One region of the Streptomyces pluripotens genome, then DNA from elsewhere that is predicted to be linked to it. Evidence: riboswitches for the same ligand, from Rfam matches in the RefSeq annotation. Region 1 holds a riboswitch; each other region holds the start of a gene.
What was found. Region 1 has a riboswitch for cyclic di-AMP ahead of LK06_RS17275 (M23 family metallopeptidase). Riboswitches for the same ligand answer to the same signal wherever they lie in the genome.

Region 1 (10,455 bases):
CGGCAGCCGTCTGTGTCGAGGGGTGGCGCATGTCCAGGGAGCAACGCGGGCCGAACGAAAAGCTCGGCGCCGTTCTCGCCCTCGCGGGAATCAGCAACGCGGGACTCGCACGACGCGTCAACGACCTTGGCGCTCAGCGAGGGCTGACTCTTCGCTACGACAAGACGTCCGTGGCGCGCTGGGTTTCCAAGGGCATGGTGCCGCAGGGTGCAGCACCGCACCTCATTGCAGCCGCCATCGGCCAGAAACTCGGCCGTCCGGTGCCGCTCCACGAGATCGGCCTGGCGGACGCGGACCCCGCACCCGAGGTGGGCCTCGCCTTCCCCAGAGACGTGGGACAGGCGGTGAAGTCGGCGACCGAGTTGTACCGCCTCGACTTGGCCGGGCGCCGGGCCGGCTCCGGCGGCATCTGGCAATCCCTCGCCGGGTCGTTCGCAGTGAGCGCATACGCAACGCCCGCCTCACGATGGCTGATAACCCCCGCCGACAGTTCGGTCGCGCGGGAGACGGGCACCGCCGAGGGCTCCAGCGCACCGATCAAAGTCGGCCACAGCGATGTGCAGAAGCTGCGGGAGGCCGCCGAGGACGCCCGGCGGTGGGACTCCAAGTACGGCGGCGGTGACTGGCGCTCGTCGATGGTTCCGGAGTGCCTGCGGGTGGAGGCGGCACCACTGCTGCTCGGCTCCTACTCCGACGAGGTCGGGCGCGCCCTGTTCGGCGCCTCCGCGGAACTCACCCGGCTGGCCGGCTGGATGGCCTTCGACACCGGGCAGCAGGAGGCCGCCCAGCGGTACTACATCCAGGCGCTACGGCTCGCGCGCGCGGCGGCCGACGTGCCACTGGGGGGCTACGTACTCGCCTCCATGTCGCTGCAGGCCACCTACCGGGGCTTCGGTGACGAGGGCGTCGATCTGGCCCAGGCGGCCGTGGAGCGCAACCGAGGACTGGCGACCGCCCGCACCATGAGCTTCTTCCGACTGGTGGAGGCACGGGCGCACGCCCGCGCCGGGGACGCACAGGCGGCCGGGGCGGCACTGAAGGCGTCCGAGGGCTGGCTCGAACGGTCACGGGACGGGGACAATGATCCATCCTGGCTCGGTTTCTATAGTTACGACCGCTTCGCTGCCGATGCTGCGGAGTGCTACCGCGATCTGAAGGCGCCGCGCCAGGTGCGTCGCTTCACCGAGCACGCACTGTCGAAGCCGACGGAGGAGTTCGTGCGGTCGCACGGGCTGCGGCTGGTCGTCTCGGCGGTGGCGGAGCTGGAGTCCGGGAACCTGGATGCGGCGTGCGAGCAGGGGGTGCGGGCCGTGGAAGTGGCCGGACGGATCTCCTCCGCGCGGACCACGGAGTACGTGAAGGATCTCCTGCACCGACTGGAGCCCTACGGGGACGAGCCACGGGTGGTGGAGCTGCGGGAGCGGGCCCGGCCCCTGCTGGTGGCTCCCGCCTGAACCAGCACGTCCGGCGTCGGTCGCGTTTGAAGGCGTTGTCAGTGGCGCAATGCACTATCGAGGTGGGAGGTGGTGCAGGTGCCGCAGGGTGCGTACGACTGCGACGTGCTGGTGATCGGCGGGGGGATCGTCGGCCTGTCGACGGCCCATGCGATCACACGGGCCGCGCCTGGCACGCGGGTGACCGTGCTGGAGAAGGAACCGGGACCGGCACGGCACCAGACCGGGCGCAACAGCGGGGTCATCCACAGCGGGATCTACTACCGCCCGGGCTCGCTCAAGGCGCGCTACGCGGTGCGGGGCGCCGCGGAGATGGTGAAGTTCTGTGCCGAGTACGGCATCGCGCACGCCGTGACCGGCAAGCTGATCGTCGCCACCGAGCGGGAGGAGCTGCCGAGGCTGCACGCGCTCGTGCAGCGAGGGCGGGAGAACGGGATTCCGGTGCGCGAGCTGGGGGCCGCGCAGATCGCCGAGTACGAACCGGAGGTACACGGCCTCGCAGCGATACACGTCGGTACGACCGGGGTATGCGATTTCACCGGTGTCGCCCGGCAGCTGGCACAGACATCCGGGGCGGAGATCAGGTACGGCGCCCAGGTCGTCCGGGTCGACCGGCGTGTGGAGCGGGGCGTTGCCGTACTCACCGCAGGCGGAGACGTCGTACGCGCGCGCGTCCTGGTGAACTGCGCCGGGCTGTACTGCGACGAAGTGGCACGGTTGACCGGGGACGAGCCCGGTATGCGGATCGTGCCGTTCCGTGGGGAGTACTACGAGCTGGCGCGTCCGGAGTTGGTACGGGGGCTGGTGTATCCAGTGCCGGACCCGGCGTTCCCGTTCCTCGGGGTGCATCTGACCCGTGGTGTCGACGGGAGTGTGCACATCGGGCCCAACGCCGTACCGGCGCTGGCCCGGGAGGGGTACGACTGGGGGGTCGTGAGGCCCCGCGAGCTGGCCGACACGGTGGCATGGCCGGGCTCGTGGGTGATCGCCCGGCGACACTGGCGGTACGGAGCCGGGGAGCTACGGCGGTCCATGTCCAAGGGGGCCTTCCTGGAAGCCGTGCGCAGGTTGCTCCCCGGAGTGGAGTCCGGGGATCTGGTGCGGGCCCCCGCCGGGGTCCGGGCCCAGGCGGTGCTGCGGGACGGGACGCTGGTCGACGACTTCCTGATCCGGGAGGGGGCGCGAGCGGTCCACGTGCTCAACGCACCGTCGCCCGCTGCCACCGCCTCGCTACCGATCGGTCGGGAGGTGGGGAACCGGGTGCTGGGGATGCTCGACTCCGTGTAGCGCTGAACCGGGCGGGTCGAACCAGGAAGAGGGGCGTACCAGAGGTGCACACCACCGGGCCGACACAGCAGAATCGAACCGGGCGGGCTCGAACCTGAAGGGTCCTCCTCCCCCTCTCCTCCCCGTGCCCCTCCCTGCACAACCCCGCCCCTCTTCGCCGCCACCCGCCGGTCGGCGCCTGCCCTGCGTGCACAGCCGCCGCCCCGCTGTGGGGCCACTGCGGGGCGCCGTAAAATTGGCTCACTGTGTCTGACTTCCTCAACAGCTCCGAAGCTCCGCCGTCGGCTCCCCAGGTTCCCGGTGCCTCCGTCCGGCACACCCGGGCCAAGGGTGAACCGCGTTTCCCGGACGGGCCCAAGGCCGATCCCGCCGGATCACACTTCGAGCGGCGGATCCGGAGTTTCCAGCCGCGGCGCAGCCGGGTGACGGCCGGGCAGGCCGACGCCCTTCAGCGGCTGTGGCCCCAGTGGGGGCTGGACATCGACGGGCAGCGGATCATCGATCCGGCCGAGTTGTTCGGGAACGACAACCCCGTGGTGCTGGAGATCGGGTTCGGGATGGGTGAAGCCACCGCTCAGATGGCCGCCGCTGACCCGGACACCAACATCCTGGCCGTCGATGTGCACACTCCAGGACAGGGCAACCTACTCAATCTCGCCGACCAGACCAGGCTGTCCAACATCCGGGTGGGTAACGGCGACGCGATCATCCTGCTGCGCGAGATGCTCCGACCCGACTCACTGGACGGACTGCGCGTCTACTTCCCCGACCCCTGGCCCAAGAAGCGGCACCACAAGCGGCGGCTCATCCAGCCTGAGTTCCTGACTCTCGCCGCGACCCGGCTCAAGCCTGGTGCGATCGTTCACTGTGCGACCGACTGGGAGCCGTACGCCGAACAGATGCTTGAGGTGCTCGCCGCGCACCCCGACTTCGAGAACACGCAGGCAGGGCGCGGTTTCGCGCCGCGTCCGGAGTTCCGGCCGCTGACCCGTTTCGAAGGCCAGGGCCTGGACAAGGGGCATGCGGTGCACGACCTGCTCTTCCGGCGTGTGCCGCACCAGGCCCGATAAAGCGTCCAGCCCTCACCGCTCCACCGTTAGGGTCGATGTCGTGGCCACCAGTCCTCCGTACCCGACTCCTCCCAACGGCCCCGGCGACGGGGTACTACGCCACCCGCACTGGTGGCAGCGCGGGTGGGTGCGGTACGGAGCGCTGATCACCCTGCTGGCGCTGTCCGGACTAGTCATCCTCGCACTCGTGCGGCGGCAGACCGGCACGGAGGGGTTCCTGGTCGGCCTCGGGCTGGCCGTGCTGCCCGTGCCCTGGCTGGTGGCCGCCTTCCGCTGGCTGGACCGGGTCGAGCCGGGCCCCTGGCAGAACCTGGTCTTCTCCTTCGCTTGGGGGGCGTGCGCGGCGGCACTGATAGCCATCGTGGCGAACAGCTTCGCGACCAAGTGGATAGCCACCTCCACCGCCGACCCGGCCGGTGCCGACACCCTCGGCGCCACCGTCATAGCCCCGATCGTCGAGGAGTCCGCGAAGGCCGCGGCCGTGCTGTTGGTCTTCCTCTTCCGCAGACGTGACTTCACCGGGTTGGTGGACGGTGTGGTGATAGCCGGGGTCACCGCCACCGGGTTCGCGTTCACCGAGAACATCCTCTACCTCGGAACTGCCTTCGGGACCGACCAGCTCTCCGGCGGCAGCGGCATCGCCTCCGTCACCGCCGCCACCTTCTTCGTGCGCATCGTCCTGTCCCCCTTCGCGCACCCCTTGTTCACCGTCCTCACGGGCATCGGCTTCGGCCTCGCCGCGCTGTCCGCGGAACGACACCGGGTCCGACGGGTGCTGCTGCCGTTGTGCGGGCTGCTGCTCGCGATGAGCATGCACGCCCTCTGGAACGGCTCCGCCACCTTCGGCCGGTTCGGCTTCTTCGCCGTCTACGGCGGGTTCATGGTGCCCGCGTTCGCGCTGCTCACCTGGCTCGCGATCTGGACGCGGCAACGCGAACTGCGGACCGTGCGGGAGGAACTACCGGCGTATGTGCTGGCCGGATGGCTGGGGCCCGCCGAACCGTTCGCGCTCGGGTCGATGCGGGCGCGGCGGGAGGCGCGGAACTACGCACGGCACCATTGCGGGGGACGGGCGGCAGCCCGGGAGATGTCCCGGTACGAGGCGTGCGCCACCTCGCTCGCGTTCCTCCGGCACCGGGGCCGGCGGGGGCGGGCCGGCGCCGATTTCGTCGTACGGGAGCGGGTGCTGCTGGCCGAGCTGTGGCACCGCAGGAACGTGGCGCGACCGGCGCTGGAGTACGCGGCCAGGGCTGCCATGCCGGTACCGGTACCCACCGCGCACTGGCCCGCGTACGGGTATCCGGCGGTGCCGTATCCCGCCTACAACCCGTACCGGACGTAGTCGGCCGGGACTCACGGGGTGTCCGGCACTGCCGGGGTGCGGTTGTGCGGGCTACACGCCACCGTGGCGGGGGAGGCCTGCCGCAGGCGGAGCGCGCGGCGGAGCGGAGTCAGGACGAGACTTCCGTCCGTCAGGGGTTCAGGCCCTTGCTGCGCAGCCAGGGCATCGGGTCGACGGCGGTGGCCTGGCCGCCCGGGTGGACCTCCAGGTGGAGGTGCGGACCGGTGACGTTCCCGGTGGCGCCGACGCGGCCGATGACCTCGCCGGTGGAGACCTTCTGGCCGACCTTGACGTTGATCGAGGACTGGTGGCAGAACCAGAGCTGGGTGCCGTCGTCCAGGGTGAGGATCGTGCGGTAGCCGTAGGCGCCTGCCCAGCCCGCCTCGGTGATCGTTCCGCCGTGGATCGCCTTGATCAGGGTGCCGGTAGGAGCGGCGAAGTCAAGGCCGGTGTGGTGACCGGAGGACCACATCGACCCGGCCTGGCCGAAGGTGGAGGTGATCGTGTACGAGGACGTCGGCAACGTGTACTGCTTGGCCAGCTCGGCGAGCCGCTTCTTCTCAGCCGCCTCCTTGGCTTCTGCCTCAGCCTTCTCCTTGGCGGTGGCGGCCTTGGCGGCAGCTTCCTTCTCCGCCTTGGCCGCTGCCTCGGCGGTCTGCTTCTCGATGGCGGCGAGCGCGGCGGCGGTGGCCTTGCTGTCCACCTGACCCTGCTGCTGCTCGGCCTGAGCCATGATCCGGTTACGCAGGGCCTCACCCGCATCGGAGTCCTGCGCGCTGCCGGCGGGGGCCGCGTTCAGGTCGCTGAGTGCAGTGGTGGTGGCCTGGTGGGCGTCGGAGGAGTCCTCGCCGAAGAGGGAGCCGACGGAGGGCAGGTCCGGCATGGAGAGGGAGACCGGCGCCTTGCCGGTGCTGGCACTGGCCATGCCGCCCGCGCCGACCGCGGCCATCACACCGACGCCGAGGACGGTGGAGCTGCGCGCGAATCCCCCGCGCTGTTTGACCACGCGGTGTCGTCCCCGGACCGAGGCGACGGAGTCCTCGGTGGGGTTCCACTCCTCCCGGGGGCCCTCTTCGGCACGGTAGGCGCCGTAACCGAAGGTCTCGGACTCGCGCGGGGCAGGCACGAACAGGGCTTCTGGGGCAGGCCGGTTGGACGCCACTCGGGCGCACTCCTTTCCTTCCTCCGCCTACCGGGTTAGCTGACGGGTTCGGAGCAGGAAGGTCTCCTACGCGCGTATACCGGTCGTGTACTCAGCGAGTTCACGACGGCATCCACGTGATTCACCCCAGGGTGGTGGTTCCCCGGCTCCCTTGCGGGACTCGGCGTGTGCGCACGGAGCCGTCTCTTGTGACGGCCGGGACGACCGTGCTGCGTTATCGAACGTTAATAGACCTGCCAGTCACTTTCCAAGCCGTTCGGCTTGATCATTAACGTTTCCACCCTGGACTTACCGGCCACAACCCCTACACACCGGGCAAGTTGCTCGACGTTCAGGAGTCTCGGCATTTTTGATGGTGACTCAGATGTTATGCAGACAGGGGTCGTACGATCACCATCGGTGAAGCCGCTGAATCCACTGAAGCTGCTGAAGCTGACGAGCACGCGGCAAACGCTCAGGGCCGGAACCCATGTACTGGATTCCGGCCCTGAGCCTTCAGTAGCGGGGACAGGATTTGAACCTGCGACCTCTGGGTTATGAGCCCAGCGAGCTACCGAGCTGCTCCACCCCGCGTCGTTGTGTGTTCAGTGTACGCCATGCGCAAGACAGAATGCACATCGGTTTCCCGTGGGGGTGTGAGCCGAGGCCTCCCACCCCCGGGCACCCTGCCGCAGCACCAGGAGGAACGGGGTGGTGCGGATACGGCGTACCTCCGGGACGGGGCCGCCCTGACGACGTCCGCGGCAACCGGCACGCCCTCGGTTTCCGGGGGCATCCGGAGCGGAACCCGGCCGGGACACCGGTCGGTCGCTCAGCCTGGCAGATGTTCGTTCGGGGCCTTGGCCAGGGGCGCGAACTCCGGGAGCACCACGACCTCGGCCCCTGCGTTCCGCAGGACACCCGTCCCGTCAGCCGCCGCCACGAAGGTGTCAGGCTCCCGCCAGGCAGTGACCACCCGGCGCACTCCGGCCCGCAGGATCACCTCGGCACAGGGCATGGGGCGGGAGGCACGGCGGGTGCAGGGCTCCAGACTGCTGTAGACGGTGGCACCGGCCAGCCGCGGATCGGCCGGGTCGATCTTCGCGAGCGCGACCTCCTCCGCGTGGACCACAAGATCGTCGCCCTCCCGGGAATGGCCGCGGGCCAGTTCGGTGCCGTCGGTGGCGACCACGACCGCGCCGACGCTGAAGGCCGTCTCCGACGGCGGGCACAGTGCGGCGAGTTCGCAGGCGATGCGCAGCCAGTGGCGGTCTGCCGCGGTGGGCAGCGGACCAGTACCAGGGGCGGTGGGCTCGTAACGCATGAGTACGACGTCCTCGATCCGACGGGAATCGACCAGCCGGAGGCGCCCGTCCTGGTAGGTCCCCGGGCCGAACAGGCGCGGGGCCCCCGGGTCGCCGACGAAGAGCGGGGCGAGGACCAGTTGGAGTTCGTCCGCAAGGCCCTGCTGGAGGAGCTGGGTGTGCACGCGCCCACCACCCTCGACCATCAAGCGCTGCACGCCGCGCTCATCGTGCAGGTGCTCCAGCAGCTCCCGCCAGTGCAGTTCGGCGCCGAGCGGGACGACCTCGGCGGTGCTGCCGAGGAGGCGGGAGGCCCGTTCGGCACCCTGGTCGGTCGTGTAGACGAGCCGGTCGCCCCCCGTGTGCCAGAAGTTGGCGCGGGGATCGAGGTCGCCGGAGCCGGTGACGGTCACCTTGAGCGGGTACTCGGGCTTGCCCGACGCCACCCGGGCCGCACGGCGCTCGGCGGAGTTGACCAGCAGGCGCGGGTTGTCGGCACGGATCGTGCCGGCGCCGATCAGGATGGCGTCGACCGAGGCCCGCACCTCGTCGACCCGGTCGAAGTCGGCCGGGCTGGACAGCAGGAGCCGCTCTGGGGCGGCGTCGTCCACATACCCGTCGAGGGAGACGGCGGCGGACAGCAGCACATACGGCAGGGACATCGGTGCACTCCCTCGCGGCGGCCCGGGAGGGCCACAAGCCGGCTTCTTGGTTAAAATTTGAAACAAATCTACACTGGCAGCATGACGACCCGCTGGCTCACCCCCGAGGAGCAGCGCGCCTGGCGCGCCTACATCGCCGCCTCCCAGCTGCTGGAGGATGCGATCGACCGGCAGCTCCAGCAGGAGGCCGGCATGCCCCACCTTTTTTACTCCGTACTGGCCAACCTGTCCGAGGCGCCCGGCCGAAAGCTGCGGATGACCGACCTCGCCGAGAAGCTGAAGATCACGCGCAGCAGGCTGACCTACGCCGTGACCCGGCTGGAACGGGACGGGCTGGTACGCCGGGAGGACTGCCGGTGGGACAGGCGCAGCAGCCTCGCGGCGCTCACAGGGGAGGGGATGGCCGTACTGGAGCGCACGGCGCCCGGCCACATCGAGGCGGTACGCGCCGCCCTCTTCGACCGACTCACGCCGGAGCAGGTGGGGCAATTGGAGGACATCTGCACGGGGATCACGCGCGGGCTGCAGGGGGAGGGCGGCACGGGCACGGCCGCGGAGGACGTGCCGTGGCGGCGGCGGTCGTCGCCCTGTCCCGGACCCCCACCTGGATAGCGCCGGTGGCACCACGACCTCCGTCCGGATGGAACCCGTCGCACCCGAGCCGGTACCCCCGGCGGACGACCACATGGGGCTCACCGCACCGGGACACCACCCTCATTGCTTTAATTTTCAAGCATGCGGTAGGGTCCAGATCCAGGCATCTGCTTCAAATCTGAAACAGAAGTGGAACCCGTACGGCCCCGAATCCGGAGACCTGCATGCCCGACATCCCCGCCGCCACCCCGCGCGCCCGCGTCCGGGTACCGCTACGCTTCCACGACGGCTACAGCGCCGACGCGGAACTCGTCACCTTCCACGGCCTCACCGACGGCCGGGAACACATCGCGATCGTCCTCGGCGACCCCGGCCCGGTCCCCCTGGTGCGCCTGCACTCCGAATGCCTGACCGGCGACGTCCTCGGCTCCGCCCGCTGCGACTGCGGACCGCAGCTGCGCGAGGCGGTCGAGCGCATCGCCGACCAGGGCGGCGTCCTGCTCTACCTCCGCCAGGAAGGGCGCGACATCGGCCTCTACAACAAACTCGACGCCTACGCCCTCCAGGACCAGGGTCTCGACACCTACGAGGCGAACGCCGCCCTCGGCCTGCCGGAGGACGCCCGCGACTACACGGCCGCGGCACAGATGCTCACCGCGCTCGGCGTCAGCGAGCTGGACCTGCTGTCCAACAACCCCGACAAGGCTGATCAGTTGCGCGGCCTGGGGGTTGGCGTACGGGACCGGGTGGCGACCGGCGTCTTCACCACGGTCCACAACGTCCGCTACCTCAGGGCCAAGGTCCTACAGACCCAGCACACGCTGCCGCTGGGCGAGTTGACGGAACTGACCGTGGGCTGAACGCGCGGGCCGGCCGCAGGGGCCGCCCGGCGGAGCGTAGCGCGGCGCCAACACCCACTGCGTGACGGCACTTGGCGCAGCAGGAGCGGATCAGCACCGACCACCGGGTGCGAGGCTGAGCTCTGCCGGGGCGCCGTCACGGTGTCGACGTGCGGTCGCGCTGTACCGTGCCACCGTACGCGCCGGGTTCGACACACCCCCTAGCTAAACCTCCGCTTCCGCCTCGGCCTTCACACCGGCCAGGGTCTGTTCGATGCCGGTGCGCAGCAAGGCGAGACGACCGTCGACGATCTGCTCCTCGCGGTCCGGGTGCCGCTCGACGAACTCGTGCACGGGGCCGCGGGCCGACCCGAAGCGCATGCCGTGTCGAAGGCGGGTGCCGGAGCCGCCCTCAAGCGGTTCCAGGGTGTACGTCCAGATGGCCAGCGGCTCACCGTGGCGCCGGTCGTTGAAGCGGACGACCTCCCACTGGAAGACGCGCTCCTGCGACACCTGCGCGATCCGGCTGACCGTGCGCCACTCCCCCAGCCCGCTGTTGCGGTTGCGGCCGGAGAAGCAGGCGCCGACCACGGGTCCCTCGGCGCCGTCGAGCCACTCCACCTCCTGCAGTTCCGGGCTGTGCCGGGCTGATGTGGAGATGTCCGAGACCAACTCCCACACCTGCCGCGGCGCGGCGGCGATCTCGGTCACGCACTCCACACAGGCATCTACGAGACGCATCGCTTCTTCCTCCTGGACACG
Region 2 (10,455 bases), 1.8 Mb from region 1:
GGCTTCTACCACTACCGCCAGTACTCGGCCGTTGAACTCGCACGCACCCGCGGCTTCGAGGACGTCTGGCATCTCCTGGTCCACGGGGCGCTCCCAGATGCACGGCGCAGTGCCGCCTTCGCCGCCGAGACCGCAGCACTGCGCCGCATCCCCGACGAGGTCCGCAGGGCACTGCCCGCGATCGCCGCAGCGAGCCGGCTCTCGGGGCCGCTGGCCGGTCTGCGCACCGCCCTGTCGCTGCTGGGTGCCGCACAGGGGCTCCGCCCGGTGTACGACATCGACGCCGACCGGCGTCGGGCCGACACCGTGGGCATCTGTGCCGTCGCCCCCACCCTGCTCGCCGCGCTCTACCGGCTCGGGCAGGGCCTCGACCCGGTCGAGCCGCGCGAGGAGCTCTCCCACGCGGCCAATTTCCTGTACATGCTGACGGGTTCGCAACCCGACCCGCGTCGGGCCCGTGCGGTCGAGCAATACCTGATCTCCACCATTGATCATGGATTCAATGCGTCAACCTTCACCGCGCGTGTCATCGCCTCCACGGGTGCCGACATGGCCGCCTGCCTGACCGGTGCCGTGGGCGCCCTGTCGGGGCCGCTGCACGGAGGAGCGCCCAGCCGGGCGCTGGACACGCTGGACGCGATCGGCACTCCGGACCGGATCGATCCCTGGATCCGGGAACGGGTGTTCGCCGGTGACCGGATCATGGGCTTCGGGCACGCGGTCTACCGCACGGAAGACCCCCGATCGCGGCTGCTCAAGGACATCGCTCTGTCCTTCGGAGGCTCCCGTGTGGACTTCGCGGTGGAGGTCGAGCACAGGGTCGAGGCGATCCTCGCCGAGCTCAAGCCGGGTCGCGAACTCCACACGAACGTGGAGTTCTACGCGGGCATCGTCATGGAACTGTGCGGCCTGCCCCGCGAGATGTTCACCCCCACCTTCGCGGCGGCGCGGATCGTGGGGTGGAGCGCCAACATCCTGGAACAGGCGGCCGATGCGAAGATCATCCGCCCGGTGGCGCGCTACGTGGGACCGGAGCCGCAGGTCGCGGTACCCACGGTCGGTTGACGGCACGCGTCCTCGCCCGAGGGACGCGCCGATGCCCCACGGAAGCCTCGCCCCCCAGGGGATGGGCCGGCGCTCAAGGGCGAGCGCCGCTGCCCGCGGGGCCCTTTCGCCCTGCTCCTATCCTGGTCCGGCAGCCGGTCCACGTGAGAGAGGTCGCCCGTTGGGGAACAACCTGGGCAACAGCCGCAGTCCGCAGCAGATCCCGGTCGTCGTACTCGCCGGTTTCCTGGGTTCCGGGAAGACCACGCTCCTCAATCACCTCCTGCACCACAGCGGAGGCAGCCGTGTGGGGGCGATCGTCAACGACTTCGGGGCCATTGAGATCGACGCCATGGCCGTTGCCGGAGCCCTCGGCGACTCGACCGTCTCGCTCGGCAACGGCTGCTTGTGCTGCGCCGTCGACGCGAGCGAGCTGGACGGTTACGTGGCCCGGCTCGCCGCACCCGGTGCCGGAATCGACGTGATCGTCATCGAAGCCAGCGGGCTAGCCGAGCCCCAGGAGCTCGTGCGCATGGTCCTGGCCGGCGAGCACCCGAGAGCGGTGTACGGGGGGCTGGTGGTAGTCGTGGACGCCGCCGAGTTCGACGACACCCGAGCCAGGCACCCGGAGATCGACCGGCACCTCGCCCTTGCCGACTTGGCGGTGGTCAACAAGCTCGACCGGGCCGCCGACGGTGAGCGGGTGCTCGGCCTGGTGCGGTCCCTCGTGGACCGCGCCGCCGTCGTTCCCGCCTCCTACGGCCGTATCGACCCGGAGCTCCTCTTCGACTGCAGGCCGAGCGAGGAACGCATCGGACAGTTGTCCTTCGACGACCTGCACCACGAGGACCCGCACGAGCACCACGAGGACGACGACCACGCCGGTCACCTGCACACCACGTACGACAGCCTGTCCTTCACCTCCGACGTGCCCCTGGAGCCCCGTCGGCTCATGCAGTTCCTGGACAGCCGGCCCGAGGGGCTGTACCGGATCAAGGGATACGTCGACTTCGGCCCCTACGACACGCTCAACCGCTACACCGTTCATGCCGTAGGCCGGTTTCTGCGCTTCTACCCGGAGCCCTGGCCGCCCGCCGGTGCCCGCCTGACCCAGCTCGTGCTGATCGGCTCCGGTATCGCCGCCGAGTCCCTCGGCAAGGATTTGGAGGCGGCGAAGAACGACGCCCCACACACCGACGAACACGGCATGTGGGGCGTTCTCCGCTACGTCCGGGGTCCGGAAACAGCGGACCTGGAAGATCCCCCCGGTGTCCCCTGATGCCGCGGAGCGCGCGTGTGGGGGTCGCGCCGGGGCGACCGTGGCCGATGCGGCGCTACAACACCGGCCCCGCGACCACCGCCACCGTCTTCGGCAGCGAGACGCCCGAGCCGTCCCGGCGCGGGTCCGGCTCCGGCAGCCGCGCCGGGGTGCCGTTCTTCTGCGCCGCGCGCGCGGGAGCCGGACCCGCCCAGCCCAGTGCCAGGCAGTCCTCCCCCTTCAGGAACCGCTGGCAGCGCACACCACCCGTGGCCCGACCCTTGCGCGGGTACTGGTCGAACGGGGTCAGTTTGCCTGTCGTCTGCACCGAGTCGTCCAGCGTGCCGCGCGACCCCGCCACCGTGAACACCAGGGCATCAACGGCCGGGTCGACTGCGGTGAAGAAGATCACCTTCGCGCCCTCGGTCAGCTTGATGCCCGCCATACCGCCCGCCGGACGGCCCTGCGGACGGACGATGGACGCCTGGAAACGCAACAGCTGCGCATCGTCCGAGATGAACACCAGGTCCTCCTCGCCGGTGCGCAGTTCCACCGCGCCCACGATCCGGTCGCCCTCCTTGAGCGTGATGACCTCCAGCTCGTCCTTGTTGGACGGGTAGTCGGGCACCACGCGCTTGACGACACCCTGCTCGGTCCCCAGGGCCAGACCCGGGGACGACTCGTCCAGCGTGGTCAGACAGACCACGGACTCGTCGTCCTCCAGGGAGACGAACTCCGCCAGCGGCGCTCCTCCAGAGAGGTTCGGCGCGGTCGTCGCCTCGGGCAGCTCGGGCAGGTCGACCACGTTGATCCGCAGCAGACGGCCGGCCGACGTCACCACACCGATCTCCCCGCGCGCGGTCGTGGGGACCGCTGAGATGATCACGTCGTGCTTGACGCGCTTGGCCCCCGACTGCTTCGGCAGCGGCTCGTCGTCCGCCGTACGGGCCAGCAGCCCCGTCGAGGACAGCAGCACCCGGCACGGGGCGTCGGCCACCTGCAGCGGCACGGTGGCCGCAGGGGTGCCCGCGGACTCCAGTAGGACCGTGCGCCGTTCGGTGCCGAACTTCTTCGCCACGGCGGCTAGTTCGGCCGAGACCAGCTTGCGCAGCTCCGCATCGGACTCCAGGATCCGGGTCAGCTCCTCGATCTCCGTGCTGAGCCTGTCCTTCTCCGCCTCCAGCTCGATGCGGTCGAACTTGGTGAGCCGGCGCAGCGGTGTGTCGAGGATGTACTGCGTCTGGACGTCGCTCAGCGAGAACCGTTCCATCAGGCGCTGCTTGGCCTGCGCCGAGTTCTCGCTGGACCGGATCAGCCGGATGACCTCGTCGATGTCGACCAGCGCGGTCAGCAGGCCCTCGACCAGGTGCAGTCGGTCGCGCCGCTTCCCGCGGCGGAACTCGCTGCGGCGCCGGACGACGTCGAAGCGGTGGTCGAGGTAGACCTCCAGGAGTTCCTTCAAGCCCAGCGTGAGCGGCTGACCGTCCACCAGTGCCACGTTGTTGATGCCGAAGGACTCCTCCATCGGAGTCAGCTTGTACAACTGCTCCAGGACCGCCTCCGGTACGAAGCCGTTCTTCACCTCGACGACCAGGCGCAGGCCGTGCTCACGGTCGGTGAGGTCCTTGACGTCGGCGATGCCCTGGACCTTCTTCGCGTTGACCAGGTCTTTGATCTTCGCGATGACCTTTTCCGGGCCGATGGTGAAGGGCAGTTGAGTGATCACCAGGCCCTTGCGGCGGGCGGTCACGGTCTCGACCGATACCGTCGCGCGCATCTTGAAGGTGCCACGGCCCGTCGCGTACGCGTCCCGGACGCCGGGCAGGCCGACGATCCGGCCCCCGGTGGGCAGGTCGGGGCCCGGGACGTGCTTCATGAGCGCGTCCAGGTCGGCGTTCGGATGCCTGATCAGGTGGCGGGCGGCGGCGATGACCTCGCGCAGGTTGTGCGGTGGCATGTTCGTCGCCATGCCGACCGCGATGCCCGAGGAGCCGTTGACCAGAAGATTCGGGAAGGCGGCCGGCAGCGCCACCGGCTCCTGTTCCTGGCCGTCGTAGTTGGGCGCGAAGTCGACCGTGTCCTCGTCGATCGACTCGGTCATCAGACCCGTCGCCTCGGCCATCCGGCATTCGGTGTACCGCATGGCGGCCGGTGGGTCGTCGTTGCCCAGCGAGCCGAAGTTGCCGTGTCCGTCTACCAGCGGCAGACGCATGGAGAAGGGCTGCGCCATACGCACCAGGGCGTCGTAGATCGACGTGTCGCCGTGCGGGTGCAGTTTGCCCATGACCTCACCGACGACCCGCGCGCACTTCACGTAGCCGCGGTCGGGGCGCAGGCCCATCTCGTTCATCTGGTAGACGATCCGGCGGTGCACCGGCTTGAGCCCGTCCCGGGCGTCCGGCAGGGCGCGCGAATAGATGACCGAGTAGGCGTACTCAAGGTAGGAGCCACGCATCTCGTCCACGACGTCGATGTCGAGGATCTTCTCCTCGTACGAATCGTCGGGCGGCGGGGTCTTCGTGCTGCGGCGGGCCATCGCTGCCGGCTCCTCCTGATCTGGTCGCTCACCGAGGGGGCGCGCACCCCCCGGCTCGCTCTCGCGCAAGCGATTGACGGATCTGACGCAAACCATTGTGGACCGCGGCACCGACAACCCGGGCACCACCCGGTCCGTGTGCTTCCGCCCGGTGCCGGAAGGCGTCCTGGGGCACGCGTGACGCAGGCTACGCGATCTGCTGTGGGCGTACGCTCCGCGGGAACTTCGCCGGGGCCCCGCACGCTTTGCATACAGTGGCGGGAACGGCAGGAAAACCGCGGTTTCCGCAACCGATTCCGCTTGCGAAGGGACGCACATGCCCATGGGTCACACGACCACAGCCGAGGCAGGCTCCGGGGGCCTGACAGCGACCGAGCACCGCCTGGCCAACGGTCTGCGCGTGGTGCTCTCCGAGGACCACCTGACCCCAGTGGCGGCGGTCTGCCTCTGGTACGACGTCGGTTCCCGGCACGAAGTCAAGGGGCGTACCGGCCTGGCTCACCTTTTCGAGCACCTGATGTTCCAGGGCTCCGCGCAGGTGAAGGGGAACGGTCACTTCGAGTTGGTGCAGGGTGCCGGCGGCTCGCTCAACGGCACCACCAGCTTCGAGCGCACCAACTATTTCGAGACCATGCCCACCCACCAGCTGGAGCTCGCTCTCTGGCTGGAGGCCGACCGCATGGGCTCGCTGCTGACCGCCCTGGACGACGAGTCCATGGAGAACCAGCGGGACGTCGTCAAGAACGAGCGCCGCCAGCGGTACGACAACGTCCCCTACGGCACCGCCTTCGAGAAGTTGACCGCCCTCTCCTACCCGGAGGGCCACCCCTACCACCACACGCCGATCGGCTCGATGGCGGACCTGGACGCGGCCACGCTGGAGGACGCGCGCCGGTTCTTCCGCACCTACTACGCACCGAACAACGCGGTGCTCTCCGTGGTCGGCGACATCGACCCCGAGCAGACCCTCGCCTGGATCGAGAGGTACTTCGGTTCGATCCCCGCGCACGACGGCAAGCCGGAGCCCCGTGACGGCTCGTTGTCCGAGACCATCGGCGAGCAGAAGCGGGAGGTCGTCGTCGAGGAGGTACCGGCGCGCGCCCTGATGGCCGCCTACCGTCTCCCGCACGACGGCGCCCGCGCGTGCGACGCGGCCGACCTCGCCCTGACCGTCCTCGGCGGCGGCGAGTCCTCCCGCCTGTACAACCGGCTGGTACGCCGCGACCGTACCGCCGTCGCGGCCGGCTTCGGCCTGCTGCGCCTGGCGGGCGCTCCCTCGATGGGCTGGCTGGACGTGAAGACCTCCGGTGACGTCGAGGTGCCGGTCATCGAGGCCGCCATCGACGAGGAGCTGGCCCGCTTCGCCGAACAGGGCCCCACGTCGGAGGAGATGGAGCGCGCCCAGGCCCAGTTGGAGCGCGAATGGCTGGACCGGCTCGGCACGGTCGCCGGACGTGCCGACGAACTGTGCCGGTTCGCCGTTCTGTTCGGCGACCCGCAGCTCGCGCTCACCGCCGTCCAGCGGGTACTGGCGGTGACGCCCGAGGAAGTCCAGGAGATCGCGTCGGCCCGCCTGCGGCCCGACAACCGAGCCGTCCTCGTCTACGAGCCGAAGTCTCCGGAGGCCGTCGAGGACGCCGAGGTCCCGGAGGACCCGGAGCAGGAAGCGACCGTAGAGGCCGGTAACGAGAACGAGGAGACGGCCAAGTGACCGAGCTCGCCACCATGCAGTTCCATCCCCAGCCGCAGCCGGGCGAGGCCAGGCCCTGGGCGTTCCCGGCCCCGGAGCGCGGCACGCTCGACAACGGCTTGACGACACTGCGCTGCCACCGCCCCGGCCAGCAGGTCGTCGCCGTGGAGGTGTTGCTGGACGCGCCCCTGGACGCTGAGCCGGCCGGCCTGGACGGCGTCGCCACGATCATGGCGCGGGCCTTCTCCGAGGGCACTGACCGGCACTCCGCCGAGGAGTTCGCCGCCGAACTGGAACGAGCGGGCGCCACACTGGACTCGCACGCCGACCACCCGGGCGTCCGGATCAGCTTGGAGGTCCCCGCCTCCCGCCTGGCCAAGGGGCTCGGTCTGCTCGCCGATGCCCTGCGCGCGCCCGCCTTCGCCGAGAGCGAGGTCGAGCGGCTGGTCCGCAACCGCCTGGACGAGATCCCGCACGAGCTGGCCAACCCCTCCCGCCGGGCCGCCAAGGAACTGTCCAAGGAGCTGTTCCCGGCCGCCTCGCGCATGTCCCGCCCACGCCAGGGCACGGAGGAGACCGTCGAGAAGATCGACGCGGCGGCCGTGCGCGCCTTCTACGACCGGCACGTGCGCCCCGCCACGGCCACCGTGGTCGTGGTCGGCGACCTCGCCGGGGCCGACCTGGACGGCCTGCTCGCCGACACCCTGGGCGCCTGGACCGGCACACCGGCCGAGCTCCGGCCCGTGCCCCCGGTGAGCGCCGACGACACCGGCCGCGTGGTCATCGTGGACCGGCCCGGTGCCGTGCAGACGCAGCTCCTCATCGGCCGCGTCGGCCCCGACCGGCACGACCGCGTGTGGCCCGCCCAGGTGCTCGGCACCTACTGTCTCGGCGGCACTCTCACCTCCCGCCTGGACCGCGTCCTGCGCGAGGAGAAGGGCTACACCTACGGCGTGCGTGCCTTCGGGCAGGTCCTGAGGTCGGCACCTCCTTCTCCCGGAGGGGCCACCGGAGCCGCGATGCTCGCCATCAGCGGCTCCGTGGACACCCCCAACACCGGCCCCGCGCTGGAGGACCTGTGGAAGGTGCTGCGCACGCTCGCGGCGGAGGGCCTGACCGACGCGGAGCGGGACGTCGCCGTGCAGAACCTCGTCGGTGTGGCGCCGCTGAAGTACGAGACCGCGGCGGCCGTCGCGAGCACCCTGGCCGACCAGGTGGAGCAACACCTGCCCGATGACTTCCAGGCGACGCTCTACCAGCAGCTGGCCTCCACCGGGACGGTGGAGGCCGGTGCGGCCGTCGTGAACGCCTTCCCGGTGGACCGTCTGGTGACCGTCCTCGTCGGTGACGCCTCGCAGATCAAGGCGCCGGTCGAGGCGCTCGGCATCGGCGAAGTCACCGTCGTCACGGCCGAGTAGGGCAGGGGCGGCGCAACGCGCGCAGGGCCCTGACGGTCTACGGGCCGTCAGGGTCTCGGGTGTTCCACCCGTTTCCCCAGGTGCCCGATTTGGGGTGGAGGTTGCCTGTCTGACCTGTGGGATGCGCTACAAAACCCCGGCTGCGTTTGGGGACCTGGAGCCAGCGCCCTTAGCGTCGTCCGGGCTGTCCGTCGGGTATCGCGCCGCACCCGCGGCACCGGGCAGTCATCGCCGAGTCCCCGTGAGGCGCGAGCCAGGGGAGCCGGGGACCCACAGTCCCTGGGGTGAATCGGGCGCCCCGCACAGCCGTGGCCCCGTAGGAGACCTTCCTGCTCCGAACCCGTCAGCTAACCCGGTAGGCGAGAGGGAAGGAAAGGACCAGCCACTTCATGGCGTTCATGTGCGCCACCGGGAAGCACCGCAAGCCCGGCCGGGCCAAGCGCACCACCGTTCAGGCGGCCGGTGTCGCAGCCCTCACCACGGGTGTCGTCGGCACCCTCGCCGCCTCCCCGGCGCTCGCCGCAGGAGAGACCGCGGAGCAGACCGGCCTCATGCCGATCCTCACCGTGGGCGACGGTCTGGCCGAGCGGATAGACGTCCAGGCCGCCGCCCAGCAGCAGGCCGCCGACCAGAAGGCCGCCGAGGAGGCCGCGGCTCAAGCGGCTGCCGAGAGGGCCGAGCAGGAGCGTGAGGCCAGGATCCGCGCGGCCCGTGAGGCCGAGCGCAAGCTCCTGAACGCCTTCGTCGCCCCGATCGCGCACTCCTACGTTTCCACGGGCTACAAGGCCAGCAGCTCCCTGTGGTCCTCCGGTTCGCACACCGGCATTGACTTCCACGCGGCCGCCGGTACGCCCGTCCACGTGGTCGGCTCCGGCACGGTCGTTTCCGCGGGCTGGGGCGGTGCGTACGGCAACCAGATCGTGATCCGGATGGCCGACGGCATGTACACCCAGTACGGCCACCTCTCGTCCATCGGCGTCACGGTCGGCCAGGAGGTCGTCCCGGGCCAGCGGATCGGGCTGTCCGGGGCGACCGGGAACGTCACCGGCCCGCACCTCCACTTCGAGGCGCGTACGACTCCCGACTACGGCTCCGACATCGACCCCGTTGCCTACCTCCGCGGGCACGGCGTGAACGTGTGACGGACCACCCATCACGAGATCGTTGGCGGCCCCGGCTCAGCGAGCCGGGGCTTCCGCCGTTTCGCAGTGTTCACCGGGTCCGTTGTCCAAAAAATATCTATGGATTCCGGCCTGCCGTCGGAAATTCTGACTCATTGCAATAGAGTCACGGAACACGCGTCCATCGTCGACGTTTCGCGGGGATTAAGACGGAGGTCGGTCATGCGTATTCCGGCGCATTCGGTGTGCACGGCGATCCGGGACGACATCGTCGCCGGTGTCCATGAGCGTGGCGGCCGCCTCACCGAGGAAGTCCTGGCCCGCCGTTACGGAGTTTCGCGCGTTCCCGTCCGCGAGGCCCTGCGCACCCTGGAGGCGGAGGGTTTCGTGGTGGCCCGCAGGCATGCGGGCGCATGCGTGGCCGAACCCACCGAGCAGGAGGCGGCCGACCTGCTGGAGATGCGCATGCTCCTGGAGCCGCTTGGTGCCGCACGGGCCGCACAGCGGCGCACGGAGGCTCACCTCAAGGTGTTGCGCGGCCTGGTCCGGCTGGGCCAGGAGCGGGCCAGGAGAGGAAACAGCGAGGATCTGCGCTCGCTGGGCGGCTGGTTCCACGAGACGCTCGCGCAGGCGTCCGGCAGCCCTTCGCTCACCGCGACGCTCACCCAGCTGCGCCACAAGATCGCCTGGATGTACCGGGTCGAGGCCGCGCGGAGCCAGGTGGAGTCCTGGGTCGAGCACGGCGCGATCGTGGACGCGGTGGCGCGCGGCGACAGTGAGCGCGCACGGGCGGTCACGGCACTGCACACCGAGCGTGCGACGGCCGGCCACCGCCTTCGCTTTTCCACCGTCCCGGAGCGTGTGAGGACTTCGCAACATTCCGTAAACACGCCTGGGGTGCGGTATTAACACGGACGTCGTATACAAAGGAGGGTATTCGATGGCGGGCGGTTTTCCGCTGCCCGAATTCCGTGTCGTCGATTGTGGTCCGGCCGTTGTTCCACCTTCGTGCTTTCGTCGTACCCGTGGTGCTGTATCCGCCGGCGTGCACGTTGCTGTGCCGGAAATTCGTCAGGTCTGCCCCGTGAGTGCTGCGGAAAAATGCGGTCAATGATGAGGGGGGAGACGCGGTGGACACGCCGAAGCCGCGGCGCCCCCAGGGGACGACGCGGCTTCGGCGGGAGTGGTCGCGCCGGGTGGTCAGACGGTCTCGGGCAGCTCCTCCAAGCCCTCGGAGACCAGCTTGGCCAGGCGGTCCAGCGCGGTGTCCGCGCCCTCGGCGTCGCAGGTGAGGATGATCTCCTCGCCCCCCTGGGCGCCCAGGCCCAGGACGGCCAGCATGGAGGCCGCGTTCACCGGGGTGCCGCCGGTCTTGGCGATCGTCACCG
Region 3 (10,455 bases), 2.7 Mb from region 1:
CCACTGGGGGCCGCGGATCGCGCTCGCGGACGCCGAGGAGCTGGCGGTCTGTCCGCTGCCCGTCTACCGGCCCTTCGAGTCCCCGCTCGACGGCCGCGAGGAATACCCGGTCGAGGGCGGCCCCCGCTTCGTCCGCCCCGCCCTGTCCGCGCGCACCAGGGAACGGCGCGGCACCGAGTGGCGCTTCGTGTCGTACGAGGCCGGGGGAGGGGGAGAACTGCGGCTCCGCTTCGACGACGGCGGGCTGGGGATCACCCTGCACTACCGGATGCGCGGTGATGTCGTCGAGCGCTGGGTCACCCTGGCGAACGGCGGGCACACCGGGGTGGAGTTGCTGCGGGCCGACGCCGCCACCTGGACGCTCCCCGACCGTGAGGGTTGGCGGCTGTCCCAGCTGCACGGTCGGTGGGCGGCGGAGTCCCGGCTCGTTACCTCGGCGCTCACCTATGGCGAGAAGGTCATCGGTAGCCGTCGGGGCCACACCGGCCACCAGCACCTGCCCTGGGTCGCACTCGACACCGATGCCACCGAGGAGCACGGCGAGGTGTACGGCTGTGCGCTGGGCTGGTCCGGCTCTTGGCGCATCGCGGTCGCCCAACTCCCTGACGCGCGCGTGCAGATCACCGGTGGCGCCGGCTACGACGACTCCGGCCTGCTGCTCCTTCGGTCGGGGGAGTCGTACACCACCCCGGTCTTCGCGGGCCTGTGGAGCGGTGGTGGCTTCGGCGGGGCCAGTCGTACCTGGCACGCGTACCAGCGTGCTCACATCATCCCCGACGCGGAGCGGGACCGGCCCGTCCTCTTCAACTCCTGGGAGGCCACCGGTTTCGACATCTGCGAGGAGCAACAGGCCGCCCTGGCCCGCCGGGCCGCCGGCATCGGCGTCGAGCTGTTCGTGGTGGACGACGGATGGTTCGGTGCCCGCACCAGCGACCGCGCCGGGCTCGGTGACTGGACCGCCGCCCCCGACCGCTTCCCGCGCGGCCTCAAGCCCCTCGCCGACCAGGTACATGGACTCGGCATGCAGTTCGGTGTCTGGGTCGAGCCGGAGATGGTCAATCCGGACAGCGATCTCTATCGCGCCCACCCGGACTGGGTGCAATACCAAATGGGACGTAAGCGGACGGAGCTGCGCAATCAACTCGTCCTCAACTTGGCCCGAGAGGACGTCCAGGAATATCTGTGGGAGCAGTTGGACGCACTGTTGTCGAGTGCTCCGATCGACTATGTGAAGTGGGACTTCAACCGCTGCTTCACCGATGCCGGCTGGCCCGGGGAGCCGTATCCGCAGCATCTGTGGGTGGACCACGTGCGTGCCCTGTACGCCCTGGTGGACCGGTTGCGCGCGGCCCACCCCGCGGTCGCCTTCGAGTCCTGCTCCGGTGGTGGTGGCCGGATCGACCTCGCAGTGATGAGCCGCACCGACCAAGTGTGGACCTCCGACAACACCGACCCACTGGACCGGCTGGTCATTCAGTACGGCTTCAGTCAGATCCACCCCGCCCGGGTCATGGCCGCCTGGGTCACGGACAGTCCGAATACCCAGCTCAACGGCAGGGTGAGTACGCTGCGGTTCCGTTTCGTCAGCGCCATGGCCGGGGTGCTCGGCGTGGGTGGCGACCTGGTGCGGTGGAGTGCGGAGGAGCTGGCCGAGGCCCGGCTGTGGGTGGAGCTGTACAAGCGGATCCGTCCGGTGGTCCAGCGTGGCGAGCTGTACCGGCTCAGGCCCCCGACGGGCGGGCTGAGTGCGGTCCAGTACGTCCTGGGGCAGGAGGTCGTGATCTTGGCCTGGCTGCAGGCGCAGGGCTATGGCGAGCCGGTTCCAGCGCTGCGGTTGCGGGGACTCGATCCGACGGCTTCCTATGAATGCCGCGAAACGGGCGAAGTGCACAGGGGCGCTGTCCTGCTCCATGGCGGACTGCGAACCGGGCTGCGTGGCGACCTGGATGCGACGGTTCTCCGTCTGCGTCGCATCTGAGCTTTCTACCCGAATTGCAGCCTTCGCTCTAACTCGCCATGGAATAGGGGGTCATGGTGCGCCGTTGCGTGAGGAGCATCATATTCGTGACCGTACGTCGTGTGTCATGTTTCTGTAATTCGCTTGTTTTGAAGGGGAATTGCAAGGACGTAGGCGGCGGGAATTCACGGAGAGTGACGGTGGTTTCCGTCTTTGATCACCGGATTCGTGACCGGCGGGAACCGGCTGCTTGTTTCCGTGCGTCCCACTCCCTTACGTTCGCCACCAATCCGGACGGAACGCCGAGTCCTGCCGCCGCCCGGAGTCCCCACACTTGACCCGTGTTCGGCAGGAGCGGGGGACCCACCAGGTACGACTGCCTGTCCGGTCTCCGTGACAGGCCAGGGGTGCAGCCGCACACCGCGGCCGGGCAGCTCCAGCCCGAACCCGACAGCTGACCTCGCAGGCGCCGGAGAGGAATGCGCCATGCCCGCGAAGGGTAAGCACCGACGTCCCAAGACCCAGCGTCTTTCCCGCTCCGTCGCTGCCGCCGGAACCGGCGGGGCCGCGCTGGCCCTCCCGCTCATCGGGGCCACCGGAGCGCACGCGGCCCCCGCGTCGCAGTCCGTTTCCGCCGGGGCCATGCGATCCCTTCCGACTGTGGTGAAGGAGGCCGCCCAGCCGAGTCCAGGTGTGCGTCACTACACGGTGAAGCCCGGCGACTGCCTTTCGGTGATCGCCGACAGGCAGCATGTCCGTGGCGGATGGCACCGGCTCTACGACGACAACCGGCAGGCCATCGGCGGCGACCCGTCGCTGATCCACCCGGGCCTGAGGCTCACGCTCGGCGCGCAGGCCCGTACCGGGTCCGCCACCCCCCAGCACACCACCGGGACCTCAGCGTCCCCGGGCGCCCCGCGGTCCGCCACGTCGCAGGCGGCTCCGGTCTCCCCGTCATCCGGCTCCACCGCCGTGACAGCCGCCTCCACCGGCTACACCCTCCCGGTGACCGGTGCCGCCATCGGCACCGGCTACCACGTGGCCGGCAGCATGTGGTCGAGCGGCTACCACACCGGTGTCGACTTCGTCGTCCCGACCGGCACCTCCGTGAAGGCCGTGGCCGCAGGCACGGTCGTCGCGGCCGGCTGGGGAGGTGCCTACGGCAACCAGGTCGTCATCAGGCTGAACGACGGCTACTACGCCCAGTACGCCCACCTCTCCCAGCTCTCCGTCTCGGCCGGCCAAACGGTGTCCGAAGGCCAGCAGATCGGCCTGTCCGGTGCCACCGGAAACGTGACCGGCCCGCACCTGCACTTCGAGATCCGCACCACGCCGAACTATGGCTCCGACGTCGATCCGGTCGGGTACCTGCGCCAGCACGGCGTCGCAGTGGGCTGAGGAATCTCCCGCCCCAGCTACGCGACCCTCCTGTCCTGGACCACTCGCCCGGGTCTCGAACCGGGGGCCGGCCTCCGATGTTCGGGGGCCGGCCTCCGATACCTCCGGCACCCCCCTGGCGCGGCGATCACGCATTCAACGCGTTCAGAGGTGGCCGTATTCCTGGATCGCACCACACCAGGGAGTGGCTCATCTCACCGCCCGTCAACCCCTGCCTACGGTCGCGTAGGTCACATCCGGAGGTGAATCATGGTCCGATGTGGTTGACGATTCGAAGAATGACAACAGATCAGTGATCGGGTCGTACGCAGCGGTGGGGGACAGCTTCACCGAGGGCGTCGGCGATCCCGGCCCCGACGGGGCGTTCGTGGGCTGGGCCGACCGGCTCGCGGTGCTGCTCGCAGACCGGCGTCCCGAGGGCGACTTCCAATACACCAACCTCGCCGTGCGCGGGAAGCTGCTGGACCAGATCGTGGCTGATCAACTCCCAAGAGCCGTCGAGCTGGCCCCGGACCTGATTTCCCTCTGCGCGGGCGGCAACGACATCATCCGCCCCGGTACCGACCCGGACGACGTGGCCGAGCGGTTCGAGCGGGCCGTGGTCCGGCTCACCGAGGCTGCGGGCACGGTGATGGTGACGACCGGCTTCGACACTCGTGGCGTCCCTGTGCTCAAGCATCTGCGCGGCAAGATAGCCACCTACAACGGACACGTGCGTGCCATCGCCGACCGCTACGGCTGCCCCGTCCTCGACCTGTGGTCCCTCAAGTCCGTGCAGGACCGCAGGGCCTGGGACAGCGACCGGCTGCACCTCTCCCCCGAGGGCCACACGCGCGTGGCGTTGCGCGCCGGCCAGGTCCTCGGCCTCGACGTCCCGGCCGATCCGGAACAGCCGTGGCCACCGCTGCCACCCCGGGGAACTCTGGAGGTACGGCGCGATGACGTCCAGTGGGCCCGTGAGTTCCTCGTGCCGTGGATCGGCCGCCGGCTGCGCGGCGAGTCCTCCGGCGATCACGTGACGGCGAAGGGCGCGCTGTCGCCCGACGACATCAGGACGCGGATCGCCTCCGTGGCGTGACACCCGCAGGCCGCGGGCCCGGACCGGGCGGGCGTGGTCCGGGCCCGCGGCCGTGCCCACGCGCGTGGTCCAGCACGGCGCGGTCGCCGTGCATCCCGTCGCTGTGGGCCGCACCGTATCCGGACGGTGCGCCTGCGCTCACCGTCGTCGCTCGGTCAACGCCTGCCGTTCCAAACCCAGTTCGCGGGCCAGTGCATCGTCGGCCCATTCCCGGGCGCGAGTCCGCGGCACTGCGCCCGGATACGTCGTCAGTTGCACCGCGAGCCCGTCCAACAGCGCGGTCAGCCGTAGCGCGGCACCGGACGGGTCGGCACACGCGAACTCCCCCACCGTGACCCCCTCGGTGATGACCTCGGCGATCGCCGCCTTCCACTGCCGGTCCAGGTTCCGGGTGACCTCCCGCAGGGCGGGCTCGCGCAGGGCAACGGCCCAGCCCTCGATCCACAGCCGCCAGCCCTTCGCCTGGCCGGTCGGCGCGTACCAGCGCACCGCGGCCCGCAGCCGTCGCAGTGCCGAGGTCCGTCGTCCCAGCAGCTTGCGCAGATGTCTGAGATCGTCCTCGGCCGCGTACGCGAACGCGGCGGCGACCAGCTTCTCCTTCGTCGAGAAGTGGTAGAGCACCAGTGCGTTGCTCACCCCGAGCGCTGCGGCCACGTCGGCGATCCTGAGTGCTGCCACACCCCGCGCCTCGATCTGCTCGATGGCCGCGCGCAGGAGTTCCTCTTGCCGCTCGGCCACACTCAACCGCACTCTCGCCACGCGGTCACCCTATTCCGTCGTCGTGGGTGGTGCCGAAGCGGCCGGCGCCCGAGGCACGTTCAGGCCGTCCAGGGGCGCCCGGTGGGCGGGCGCACCGCGGCCAGTCACCGGTACCGGCCGAAGCGTGACGCGATCACCGGCAGCCGGTCCGCCACCGGAGCGCGGCCGGCGGCGCGCGGGTTCGTCCCGTCGGGGCGGGGCCACGGGGCCTCCTCGGGGAATGCGCCCAGCTCGGGCCCGGAGCGGTCCTGCCTTCCGGGGCGAGCGCGGGCGGGCGGGTGCCGGGACGAGTATGACTGAACAGCACGTCAGTGCCGGGAGCGTTTCCCCGGCCTGTCAACGTGGGGACGGACCTTCGGCGCCGGAGGCGAGAGGCGGGGTGAGACCCCGGTGAACCGGGTTGTCGTCGGGGGCCGACCATAATGGAGAACCTCAGTCACTTCGTCCTGGAGGTACCGTGACCGGTCTGCGTTCCCTGAGCTCCGGCCTGCGCGCACTGCGGCCCGCGGCCTTCGGCGCGGACCCGGGCGGTGAGCGCCTGGCACGCATCCGCCGCTCACCGCACTTCAGGGACGGTGTCTTCCAGAATCCCGGAGGCCCCGCGCGCCTGCGGCCGTCCGGTTCGCCACTGGACTTCGCGAAGGTGTTCTTCGACAAGGAGACCCGCCCCCTGCGCGCTCCCCAGGGCACCGTCCCGGTGCATCCCACGACCTTCGCCGACCTCGCTGGGCCGCCCGTCACCGGACTGCGGCTGACCTGGATGGGCCACTCCAGCGTGCTCGCCGAGATCGACGGTCACCGGGTCCTGTTCGATCCCGTCTGGGGTGAGCGCTGCTCTCCGTTCCCCTTCATCGGGCCCCAGCGGTTGCACCCGGTGCCGCTGCCGCTGGCTGCGCTCGGCCCGGTCGACGTCGTGGTCATCTCGCACGACCACTACGATCACTTGGACCTGCCCACCATCAAGGCACTGGCTGGCACGGACACCCTGTTCGCCGTGCCGCTCGGCGTGGGGGCCCACCTCGAAGCGTGGGGCGTCAGCCCGGACCGGCTGCGCGAACTGGACTGGCACGAGTCCACCAAGGTCGGCGGGCTCACGCTCACTGCCACTCCCGCCCGCCACTTCTGCGGGCGGGGCCTGCGCAACACCCAGCACACCCTTTGGGCGTCCTGGGCCGTCATCGGCGAGGAGCACCGGATCTACCACAGCGGTGACACCGGCTATTTCGAGGGCTTCCGGGACATCGGCACCACGCACGGCCCGTTCGACGCCACGATGATCCAGATCGGGGCCTACAGCGAGTTCTGGCCCGACATCCACATGACGCCCGAGGAGGGGCTGCGGGCCCACCTCGATCTGCAGGGCGGAGCGCCCCGCGGCGTGCTGCTGCCGATCCACTGGGGCACCTTCAACCTCGCCCCGCACCCGTGGGTCGAGCCGGGGGAGTGGACGAAGGACGCGGCGGAGGAGGCTGGCCAGGCGGTGGCACTGCCTCGGCCCGGTGAGCCATTCCAGCCAGCTGGGGAACTCCCCGCAGCCCCCTGGTGGCGGGAGGTGTCTTCGCCCGTCGCACGCCCGTGGCGCCGTCCGGTGGGGCGGGACACCGCACTGGAATCTGTCCGGGGCGATCTCGACTTCGCCGGCGAGCGGTGAGGGTCGCAGCCTTATTGGCCCCGGCACTCCAGTGGCCCGTGGCGCAGCGGATCTGTGTGCCCGGCCGGGACGTAGGGGGAGCTGACGCCTGATCCAGGGCCGGGCAGCGCCGCATGTGCCCCGCGTGTCGCGGTGGGGCGGTGCTGCACCTGGGGCGCCCGGTGTGGCGTGGAGTGCGCGCGGACAACGGCCGGAAACGGCCGGGTGGTGGAGGACGGAAGCGGTGTGACCTGCCGGGTGTCACCTCGTCACGATGACTGATTCTGTCCGTTTCCTATCGCTGCTTTTCGATGCCTTTCGCGTCACTCGGGAGAGCGCAACTCGGTTATCGGTCCTTCGTGCGAGGGTTCATACCAGAGTGGGACGCTCCGCGGGCGACTTTGTCAACTGCCCACCGCACATGATGCGCAGGCAACTACTGTGAGTGTCCGTCGGGCGACGCACGGCCGGATCCCCGGTCCCGTCGGCCGACGCCGCGATGACGCATGTCCGCATGGCGCACCGCGTGAACAGGCCGACGGACCAGTACGAGGACGTAGATGTCTCACCTCCGAGCACCGGCCGCCCGCGCCGACCGCCGAGAGGGCGGCCGACACGGGCGGCCGGTCGCGCGACCCGCTCCCGCACTGCCCGAAACGCACATACGGCCCCAGCTCATGAGGCTCGCCGTGCTGCCGCCCCTCGCGGTCGCCCTCAGCGCCACCGCCGCCGTTCTGATCAGCGTCCGCTCCGCCGGTGCGCACACCGGCCCCACCCTGTGGGCCGTGCTCGCCGGAGCGGTCACCGTGACCGTCGCCGGCATCCTCATCGCCGCCGTGGCCGCCGACCGCGCCGCTCGCTCGGTGTCCGACCGGGTGGACGCGCTGCGCCGCACCGCAGCGCGCGGTGAGGCCGAGCTGCACGCCCTGGTCGATGCGTTGCGTCAAGGAGAAACCCCGCCGCAGCGCCACTCACGCCGCCGACTGCCCGACAGTGCCGACGACTTCGAACTGCTCGCCGCGGACCTGGCCCGGGCGCACGACGGCGCCGTCACCGCCGTCGTGCGCGCTGCCCAGCTCTCCAGCCAGGCGGGCAGCGAGCAGAAGCTCGAGGTGTTCGTCAACCTCGCGCGTCGACTCCAGTCCCTGGTGCACCGGGAGATCTCGATCCTCGACGAGCTGGAGAACGAGTTCGAGGACCCTGGTCTGCTCAAGGGCCTGTTCCACGTAGACCACCTGGCCACCCGCATCCGGCGGCACGCCGAGAACCTCGCCGTGCTCGGCGGCGCCGTCTCCCGGCGCCAGTGGAGCAACCCGGTGAACATGACCGAGGTGCTGCGTTCCGCCATCGCCGAGGTCGAGCAGTACTCCCGGGTCAAGCTGGCGCCGCCGATCGACGGCGAACTGCGCGGTCACGCCGTCGCCGACGTCATTCATCTGCTCGCCGAACTCGTCGAGAACGCAACCGTGTTCTCCGCCCCGCACACTCAGGTGCTGCTCCGCGCCAACCTCGTCACCTCCGGACTCGCCGTGGAGGTCGAGGACCGTGGGCTCGGTATGCCTGCCGCCGAGCAGCACCGGATGAACACCCTGCTCACCGACCCCGACCAGGTGAACGTCGCCAGCCTGCTGGCCGATGGCCGCATCGGTCTCTACGTGGTCTCCCAGCTCGCCCGCCGGCACGGCATCACGGTGCGGCTGCAGACCAACATCTACGGCGGCGTGCAGGCCGTACTCGTCATTCCGGAGGCTTTGTTGGGCTCTGCGCCCGGCGCTTCCGGAGGGGCTGAGGAAGGGGCCGAGACGGAACAAGACCCGGCTGGGACCGGTGCGTCACGGCAAGTGCAGGAGGCGCAGCCGCCGGTACCGCCCCCCGTTCGGGTCACCGAGGACCAGCCGGAAGCCGATGAACCCGCCCGGTCCCAGCTGCAACCCCAACGCCCGGCAGGATCCGCGTCCCCTCCCCCGACCGGGGGCGGAGCGGCGGACGGGGCGGGGGCCGGGGCGGGGGCCGGGGCGGGGGCTGGTCCCGGATCGGCTCCAGTGGGTGGGCGAAGGCGGCACGCCCAGCGCGGGCCCGTCCGACGGGGTGCCGAGGGCAGTTCCGGGCGGCACGCCGCCGAAGGCGGCTCCGGGCGGGACAGCGACGTAGACGTTGAGGGGGCGCGCAAGGCAGGTGCTCCGGCCCCGCTGCCGGTACGGGGCGCGCGCGGGGCACGCCCCACCCCCGCGGAGGCCGTGCCCGGCGTCAACGCCCAGGACCGACAGGTGGTCGAGAACCACGCGGGCATCGCGCCCACTCCGCGTGCCGGCAGCGTATGCAGCACCGAGGACAAGCCCCAACTGCCCCGCCGACGCGCCCTGGAACACATCGTGCCGGAGCTTCGCGGCGGCCCAGCGCCCCGCCAGGGGGGCGACAGCGTTGCGGTCCATGACCCGGGCCTGATGGCTGCCTTCCAGCGCGGCATCGGACTCGCCGAGGCCCAGCAGCACATGGAGGCAGTGTACGAGGAGCCGCCCAGCGGAGAACCGATGTACGGGGCGTCGACGTACGCGGAGCCGCAGCACATGGGCCCGGCCCACACAGCCTCGCCCCACGCTGCCCCGGCGTACCTGGGGTCCGCAGACATGACCTCCTCCCCTATGCCGTCCCTGCATTCGGCGGCGTCCCACGCGGATGCCGTACACATGGATGCCGCACACACTGGGGGTGGGCATCTGCAGTTCCCCGCACCGGAGTCCACCGAACCGGCGCATGCCCGGTCCGGACACGGAGGCACAGACCAGGCGGCGCCTGGGTTCACGGACCCGAGCTACGGGGCGTCGGAGCACAGCGGTTCCGGCCACATGGCCCCCGACCACTTGCGCCCGGACCACGCGGCCTCCGAACACACGACCTCCGAGCACACGGTCCCGGACAACACAGTCCCGGGACACATCACCCCGTCCCCCATACTCCAGGCGCGCGCCCACGGGCCCGCATCCGAAGGCAACCGCGGCACCAGCCGGACGGACGGGAGCGCCCCGGCCGGCTGATCGCCCCCTGCCCCCACCCGCAGGCACCTCACCCCAGCGCTCCCGCAGACCTTCGTACCCCAAGGAGTCGATCTTCCATGGCGAGCGACGCGCCGACCGCCCATGCATCCGACCTCGACTGGCTGTTGAGCGGCCTCGTGCAGCGCGTACCGCACACCACCAGCGCGGTGCTCCTGTCCTGCGACGGACTGGTGAAGTCCGTGCACGGCCTCGACCCCGACAGCGCCGACCACATGGCAGCCCTCGCCTCCGGCCTGTATTCACTGGGCCGCAGCGCGGGCGTCCGGTTCGGCGACGGCGGGGACGTCCGTCAGGTCGTCGTCGAACTCGACGCGACCCTGCTGTTCGTCACCACCGCTGGCTCCGGCACCTGCCTCGCCGTGCTCGCGGCCCGCGAGGCCGACGCGGCCGTGCTCGGCTACGAGATGGCCATGCTGGTCAAGAGCGTCCGCCCCTATCTCGTGACCGCGCCCCGGCAGCATGCCGTCGAACCCACGGCGACGAGGCTTTGAGCGTGGCCGCAGCCGGTGACGGGCCCTGGCTGGACGATGCGGCCGGACGGCTGGTACGGCCGTTCACGGTCAGCAACGGCCGTACC

Region 2: linked by a shared signal. The riboswitch ahead of LK06_RS25380 (M23 family metallopeptidase) and the one ahead of LK06_RS17275 (M23 family metallopeptidase) in region 1 are both predicted to bind cyclic di-AMP.
Region 3: linked by a shared signal. The riboswitch ahead of LK06_RS28790 (M23 family metallopeptidase) and the one ahead of LK06_RS17275 (M23 family metallopeptidase) in region 1 are both predicted to bind cyclic di-AMP.

The regions. Positions count from the first base shown of each region.
Region 1 covers NZ_CP021080.1:3,809,316-3,819,770, reverse strand. Annotated here, with positions in the region: gene LK06_RS17295 (NsdA family TPR-like regulatory protein) at 30-1,454, shown strand; gene lhgO (L-2-hydroxyglutarate oxidase) at 1,524-2,741, shown strand; gene trmB (tRNA (guanosine(46)-N7)-methyltransferase TrmB) at 2,987-3,811, shown strand; gene LK06_RS17280 (PrsW family intramembrane metalloprotease) at 3,852-5,153, shown strand; gene LK06_RS17275 (M23 family metallopeptidase) at 5,284-6,315, opposite strand; cyclic di-AMP (ydaO/yuaA leader) riboswitch at 6,325-6,491, opposite strand; tRNA gene LK06_RS17270 (tRNA-Met) at 6,815-6,888, opposite strand; gene LK06_RS17265 (dihydrofolate reductase family protein) at 7,127-8,260, opposite strand; gene LK06_RS17260 (MarR family winged helix-turn-helix transcriptional regulator) at 8,342-8,872, shown strand; gene LK06_RS17255 (GTP cyclohydrolase II) at 9,079-9,714, shown strand; gene LK06_RS17250 (SRPBCC family protein) at 9,919-10,434, opposite strand.
Region 2 covers NZ_CP021080.1:5,640,560-5,651,014, forward strand. Annotated here, with positions in the region: gene LK06_RS25355 (citrate synthase/methylcitrate synthase) at 1-1,065, shown strand, start outside; gene LK06_RS25360 (CobW family GTP-binding protein) at 1,238-2,323, shown strand; gene LK06_RS25365 (DNA gyrase/topoisomerase IV subunit A) at 2,379-4,838, opposite strand; gene LK06_RS25370 (M16 family metallopeptidase) at 5,155-6,549, shown strand; gene LK06_RS25375 (M16 family metallopeptidase) at 6,546-7,946, shown strand; cyclic di-AMP (ydaO/yuaA leader) riboswitch at 8,166-8,323, shown strand; gene LK06_RS25380 (M23 family metallopeptidase) at 8,336-9,088, shown strand; gene LK06_RS25385 (GntR family transcriptional regulator) at 9,290-9,976, shown strand; gene LK06_RS25390 (HPr family phosphocarrier protein) at 10,268-10,455, opposite strand, start outside.
Region 3 covers NZ_CP021080.1:6,495,015-6,505,469, forward strand. Annotated here, with positions in the region: gene LK06_RS28785 (alpha-galactosidase) at 1-1,978, shown strand, start outside; cyclic di-AMP (ydaO/yuaA leader) riboswitch at 2,287-2,439, shown strand; gene LK06_RS28790 (M23 family metallopeptidase) at 2,444-3,355, shown strand; gene LK06_RS28795 (SGNH/GDSL hydrolase family protein) at 3,648-4,433, shown strand; gene LK06_RS28800 (TetR/AcrR family transcriptional regulator) at 4,572-5,192, opposite strand; gene LK06_RS28805 (MBL fold metallo-hydrolase) at 5,650-6,843, shown strand; gene LK06_RS28815 (ATP-binding protein) at 7,383-9,857, shown strand; gene LK06_RS28820 (roadblock/LC7 domain-containing protein) at 9,935-10,369, shown strand; gene LK06_RS28825 (DUF742 domain-containing protein) at 10,372-10,455, shown strand, end outside.